Regions from separate parts of the Siminovitchia sediminis genome, predicted to be linked through region 3. Evidence: predicted binding sites of a transcription regulator. Region 3 holds the regulator's gene; each other region holds the start of a gene.
What was found. Region 3 encodes LexA, which represses DNA repair genes until DNA is damaged. Its sites were predicted from a motif close to CGAACATATGTTCG; they were not measured.

Region 1 (2,276 bases), on a different contig from region 3:
CGTAGGACAGCAATACTGTTCGAAGTGCCCAGCCCCTTGAAATTAAGGGTGAAGATATAGTCTATTCTATGACCGAAAGGCATAGCGGCAAAGCAAGCCAACCAACAACCACAAGGAGTATTACAACTTCTTCGTTAAATTATTTAAAAAAGTGGTCTTCTATTTTAGGAGGCCACTTTTTCTTAATTCTCTTGTCTTATATACAACTGACCAATAGGAACGATTTAGGTGATCGGCGATTTGTTGAATCGTATGTTTTTGTGTTTTTAATTTAATAAGAATTTTTATCTCTTCGGATGAATAAGGCTTTGATCGACTTGAACAAGAGGCAATTACTTTGTAATCGGGATACAATTGTTGGAACTTGTTAGTTTCCAACTGAAATCTTACTCCCCAATTTGTTTTATATTCCATTGTTCTGCAAGTTTTTGTAACTGGAGATATACTTTTTAAAAATTCATAGGTATCTTGAACGGAAGTAAATTTTAATATGAAGCCATATCCATCTTTTCTTTTGGATAGTTTGAAGTTAAATTTAAATACGTCTCTAATATGATTTTGTAGTAATAACAAATCATCGTGTTGATAGTTCTGTAAATATAGGTATATATGTGGGGTTAGATAAATAAGTCTTTTTCTGTGGTTTATCGTGGTGGTTATAGATAGAGTTCCATCATCCATATAGAGAATGGCTAGAAAATGAATATTTTTGCATAGTGGCAATAGCTGAACAGGTATTATTTTGTTGCCCTCTGCATTATAAAAATGTGGATAAAGCTTTGTAAATAATGGGTCAGACTTAGAACGCAATGTTTGGCTCTTGGGTGTAATGTAAAGCAAGTCAGGAAAGAAATCTTTTTTCCAATAGCGATAATCCTCTTGTGAAATGCCATAGTGCTCTCTGTAACTATTATTGATTCTCCTTGAGTTCCGGTAAAGCTTCGTAATCTCACCATCACCGATAATACTTGCAAACAAAACATTCTTTTGAATCTCTGAAAGGTAATCCCAAGGCAATTGCATGACCTCCTTTTCAGGAACGTATGTTCTATAATTGATATTATATCACATATTGAAGAATTTATGGGAAAGAAGAATTAGTTTCGGATATGGCAACTATTCTAAGTTCTGAAAGTAGATCCTGAAATTTATAAAGCCCCAACGATATGAAAAAAACCTTTAGTTTTAGCGCTTTAGTCCGATATAAACCTTATAGTCTATTTTTTTCAAAGGAGCTCAGCTATGCAAGTCATCATCGCAATACTAGCCATCATCATTCTTTTATCCTTATTTAAAAACAGAATCAACTCGCTCCACAACATGTCCCAAAATATGAGAATTGGCCTGTTTTCTTTCATATTGGGTATCATTTTTAGGTTTCTATCGATTTTAGCATTGGCCGGCAGTGATCCTTATGCGGATTCGCCTCCTTTTCTTTTTTCCGTTGCTTCGACGATCAGCGGGCTGGCGTTTTTTGTGGCGATCTCCTGCTTGATCATTGGCTTGTACAAATGGTTTTTTGTCAGGAATTAATTTTTACATACATGAATGACCACATGGAGGAGAGTCGTGATGAATCAACCACTTTGCCCTGATTGCGGGGCTCGATTAATTGATGACGCATCTGAAAATATCATAGAAAGAGAAGATGGCACGTTGGTCATTGATGCGTTTCCTGCTCTTGTTTGTGAACAGGGATGCGGCTATACAGAGCGAATTCAGGAGTTTCCCAAAATCATTGCCCAGCAGGATGAGGACCGCCTGCTACTGTTATACCCCGATGACCAGGGGAGGATTTTAGATTTGCGTGATCAGATCCTTCACCCGCCCATCCATTATCTTTCCATTCTCGGACGCGGTTATTGGGAGGATTACACCGGGAATCACGATGTTCAAACGCTGCTGGACCAAGTTTATGACAGCGAAGCTCCCAACTTATTTACATATGCGACGAGTGAATTGTCGCAGGATGCCTTTTTATGTTGGCTTCTTTCATGGAGTGAAAAGAAGTATCGATCCAGCCATCCATCTTTGCATCGTGTGGCAGTGGAGTTTGTTTCTACGATTTTCACCGCACACAACAGGACGATGCCAGAAATCGATACGCTGAAAATCATTCCTCAATTTAAGTCGCTCGATATATTGGCCATTGTCAATGAAACATACGCTATAATGATCGAGGACAAGACTTTTACAAAGAATCATTCCAACCAGTTGAACCGTTATCGCGATGCGGTAAAAAAGAAATATCCGGACCTAATCCAGCTTCCGATTTA
Region 2 (2,276 bases), on a different contig from region 3:
AATTTTAGAAGGATCAGATTTACCATCATTCGCCGATGCTTCTTCATCCTCTGTTTCCATATTTCCTTCAGTCAAGTTATTCTTGGCCTCAATTTTTTTACCTGCAGCCGGATTGTTTCCCTCAGTTTCATCCTTTTTTTCATTTGCACCAGAATTGTTTATAATGAGCACCAGTCCGGCCAAAAAAACAACGAACAATCCGCTAACAATAATTCCTGTAAGCTTTTTCATAAGACAGTCCCCTTACTAATTATTGAGAGATTTAGACTTATTTTTATATTTTTTTGCTTGTTTCTTATTCATATCTCATTTTCAATAAGTATATGAAATGTTTTGTTCAACTCTATAAACAGAATACTAAAAAATCTAGGACGTACTAATTGTTCTGAAGTTTAAGGATGAAGTTAAAAGAATGAGATATGGCAAAAACCACATCTTTCTGAAATATTACAGACTTGGATAATAGCTCCCCGATTATCTTACGCTAAAGGAATATTTAACTGGAGTTGCAACATTTTTCCCACTGGTTAACTTGATGGAGTTATCAAGGTAGATAATATAAGACTCTCCACTCTTCCATGCTGAATCAGAAGCCACGTTAATCTTATTGTTAACGAGCCCTATCTGGATTGGTACTTTTTTATTCTGACTGTCTAAAACAAACACGGACTCGTTGTTTACAGAGGAAGGGTCTAGTGTTGCATGTACTAATAATGGTATACCAAACGTTGTTTGGAATCGCCACCGTCATCGGATGGTTCTTCACTGCGGATAGGGCCATGGCCGTTACAGAATAAACCAATCTATTTCTTTTCAACATGACTTCTTCCCCCTGTAATTATTCCTATATACATATCCTAAGACAGGGATCTAGTAATTGCAAGAAAAGTCAAACAAAAGGCCTTCTCTCAAGAAGAATGGTTTATCCCCCCAATTCGGGTTCGATTTAAATTGGCTCATCAAAACCCGTTTTATATTTTTCAGCTAATTCTTATATTCGACTTCTGTTATTACATCAAATCTGATTTTATGTACATCTCCTCTTATATCTACAACATGAACCAGCTTATTGATCTCATCGATAAAGTGGACAGCACCCTCAATTTTTTTTAAAAACCCATCTATCCACAGTGTAAAAATAATTGACAGGTTGTATTCTATTGCAATATATAATGTCTCATTGATCTGCTCCCAACCTTGTTCATCTAGCTGCGGCTTTATGACTAGTTCATAATCCACTTTTAATTCCTTCAGCATCTTGACGTGTTCCGGGAGCATCATTGCTGTCCATTTTTTAGTCCCGCGATCTTTTATATCCATCAAGTTTCCCTCCTTTGTCTTCTATTTGACAGGTTAAAGATGTAGAATTTCCTCCTGGAGATGCAGTAGACTTTTGATGTTTAAGAAACAGTAATACTTTGGTAATACGTAGGAACAGCTAACTATCATTAATAATGTAAATCATTTCAGGCCTCTGCCTGCATCCCTGTTGCAATTTTTAAGAAACCATTTATATTTCCCACGACGAACATTTGTTTTTATTTATTATAAAGGAACATAGGTTCCCAATTCAAGCGTTAACATTCCCTTAAAAAAAAGGGATTTTTGATTATGTGGAGAAGTATAGTTCAATTGAACTAAGGAGGTTTTAAGTATGTGGGAGTTATTAAGTATGGGACATATGTATAAAACAGGAAAAGATTCCGGTGTACCAGGTTTTGTTTTCTTACTATCTTTTATTTTGTTTGGTATTTTCTTTGAGCCTATTATGTCGTTTCTCTCCACCATTGGTGTGGTAGACCTCTTTGGACGGTTGGGATTATTAAACGCACGTGGTGAACTGGACTTCTTTGCAACTTTTATATTTGGCTTATCGTTAATAACCTTTGGCATTATCATAATCATTGCCATATGGACGTTCTTATTCGTGATAATATTAATCCGCTCTTTGTTTAAGAGGGAGAAAAACGAAAGAAAATCCGAATATTTAGGTACTATTCAATAAATAAAAGAGAAACAATTTACTTTAGTTAAATAGGCTAACTAATAAGAGGATAGTATGTTCAGTTCATTATGAGCATATATCCTCTTATTGCTTTGATATTATTTTAAAGTTAGGAAAATTAAGAAGCGTTCCCTGTTTGTTGGACTGCAATTATTCAAAGGTTAAGAGCTTCTTCCCTTTGCTACTATAAATTTTAGCGGGTTCTCTAAACCATTGAATTTCTTCAATATTAACCAGTAAAACATGCTGGAACACAGTGTCTTGCCTTAAT
Region 3 (2,276 bases):
GGGGTTAAATGCAGCCACCCCTAAAATTATTGTAGCCGGTAAAGGCACTGACTTTACAAACTTACCTATTGAGTCGCCGCCGCCCAGCGACCTTGATATGTGGGGGGATGAGGAAGAACCGGGCCAGGAAACCCCGAATGAAAGGCCGAAAACGGAGGATCATGTTGTTTTTATTTACTCAACACATAACACAGAATCATTTTTACCGATGCTGCCGGGAGTGACAGACCCGAGCCGGGCATGGCATAAGGACAAAAACATTAGTCTGGTCGGAAAACGGCTGGGAGAAAAACTGAAGGAAAAAGGCATTAAAACATTGGTAAATCAAACAGATATTCAAGGGCTCCTAAAATCAAAAGGTATGAATTATGGGCAGTCCTATCAAGTATCCAGAGAAATTGCCCAAGAGGTGATGAATCAAAATAGCCAAGTGCAATTTTATTTCGATATCCACCGGGATTCGTCAAGGCGGGCTGTCACTACCACGGAAATTAAAGGGAAAGACTATGCAAAAACACTTTTTGTCATTGGAGAGGGCCATCCTCAATACGAAAAAAACTCCAAATTTGCAACAGATCTGCATCATGCTATTCAAAAAAAGTATCCCGGCTTGTCCCGGGGCGTATTTGGAAAGCCGAGAGCGGGTGGAAATGACGGGATTTATAATCAGGATTTAGCAGAGAATGCGCTGCTGATCGAGATTGGGGGAGTGGACAATACACTTGAGGAATTAAATAGAACAGCGGACGCTTTAGCGGAAGTCATCAGCGAGTATTATTGGAAGAATTCCGATTCATTGGAAGCCCAAAAGTAAGGGGGAACCGCACTTGCAGGTTTCCATCCATATGGAGGCATAAAAAAGAGCCTTTCAATAGGCCCGGGATTAATGAATATTTCTTCTATAGAGTCCTACAACTTTACCTAGTATGGACACGTTCTCAACGATAATCGGCTCCATTGCAGAATTTTCCGGCTGAAGCCTGAAATAGCCGTTTTCTTTGTAAAATCTCTTGACGGTTGCTTCATTCTCTTCAGTCATCGCAACAACAATGTCTCCATTATTGGCTGTATGCTGCTGTCTCACGATCACAAAGTCACCATCAAGAATTCCCGCTTCGATCATGCTGTCTCCGACAATTTCGAGCATGAAAACATGCTCATCTGATGGAAGAAGCTGTTCAGGAAAAGGAAAATACTCCTCAATATTTTCAACTGCCGAAATCGGAATCCCTGCTGTAACTTTTCCGACAAGCGGAAGGTTGACAGTATTTTTAGCAGGAATGGCAGGTTCATGTTCCTTCTGATTTAAAACTTCTATTGCTCTAGGTTTGGTAGGGTCCCTTCTGATTAAGCCTTTGCTTTCCAATCTCTCCAAATGTCCGTGAACGGTGGAGCTTGAAGCCAAGCCTACGGCTTTCCCAATTTCGCGTACAGATGGCGGGTAACCTTTTTTCTTCACTTCATCCTTGATGAAGTTTAATATCGCTTCCTGCCTTTTTGAAAGCTTGGACAATAATTTCACACCCTTTAATCTCTGTTATGAATTATCCATATTATAGCACGCGGTCATCCGTAATACAAACGGTTGTTCGAATTTTTGTTTGACACAAACGGATGTTCTGTTATAATCAATAGTAAATACGAACAAATATTCGGGGGGATGGATAAGCATGATTTTATTTATTAAAAAGCATTCTTTCCTTGCAATCTTTTTCATTGTTACCTGGATTATGGGAATTTTATTTATATTTCATCTTACAGAAGAAACACCTTCTACAGATAAACTCATGGGAAGCGGAGAGCCATTTGTTGATCAGCAGAAAAGCAGCCAAGGGATCATTCTGAATCATCAAGAGGTGATAGAATAACAGAATAAGGTAAAGAAGGGGAATGGTTATGAGAGCAATCATTTACTGCAGGGTAAGCACCGAGAAGCAGGCACAGGAAACTTCTTTAAAAAGGCAGGAAGAAGAGCTGTCAGCTGCGGCCGATAGGTGGGGCTTTCAAATTGAGGCGATTATTCATGATACATCCAGCGGCTATAACCTGGAACGCCCCGGCTTGATGGATATGCTGGAAAAGATTTCTTCAGGCGGGATCCATGCGGTCCTTATCCAAGATGAGACGAGGCTGGGAAGGGGCAATGCCAAGATTGCCCTCATGCATTTTCTTTATAAAGAACAAATTAAGTTATATTCCATTGCAAATGATGGTGAACTTCAGCTGTCTGAAACGGATTCGATGTTATTAAGCATCATCGGAATGATAGAAGAATA

Region 1: a site for LexA is predicted at 1,037-1,050, ahead of ACFSCZ_RS09320 (DNA endonuclease). Genes of this name have one in related genera too.
Region 2: a site for LexA is predicted at 1,526-1,539, ahead of ACFSCZ_RS19840 (YolD-like family protein). Genes of this name have one in related genera too.

What each region holds. Positions count from the first base shown of each region.
Region 1 covers NZ_JBHUEO010000022.1:21,671-23,946, forward strand. Annotated here, with positions in the region: gene ACFSCZ_RS09320 (DNA endonuclease) at 160-1,017, opposite strand; gene ACFSCZ_RS09325 (hypothetical protein) at 1,243-1,533, shown strand; gene ACFSCZ_RS09330 (PD-(D/E)XK nuclease family protein) at 1,573-2,276, shown strand, end outside.
Region 2 covers NZ_JBHUEO010000121.1:134,392-136,667, reverse strand. Annotated here, with positions in the region: gene ACFSCZ_RS19850 (hypothetical protein) at 1-231, opposite strand, end outside; gene ACFSCZ_RS19845 (Ig-like domain-containing domain) at 475-666, opposite strand; gene ACFSCZ_RS19840 (YolD-like family protein) at 985-1,320, opposite strand; gene ACFSCZ_RS19835 (hypothetical protein) at 1,655-2,005, shown strand; gene ACFSCZ_RS19830 (replication-relaxation family protein) at 2,156-2,276, opposite strand, start outside.
Region 3 covers NZ_JBHUEO010000002.1:63,670-65,945, forward strand. Annotated here, with positions in the region: gene spoIIP (stage II sporulation protein P) at 1-814, shown strand, start outside; gene lexA (transcriptional repressor LexA) at 884-1,513, opposite strand; gene ACFSCZ_RS00740 (hypothetical protein) at 1,671-1,868, shown strand; gene ACFSCZ_RS00745 (YneB family resolvase-like protein) at 1,897-2,276, shown strand, end outside.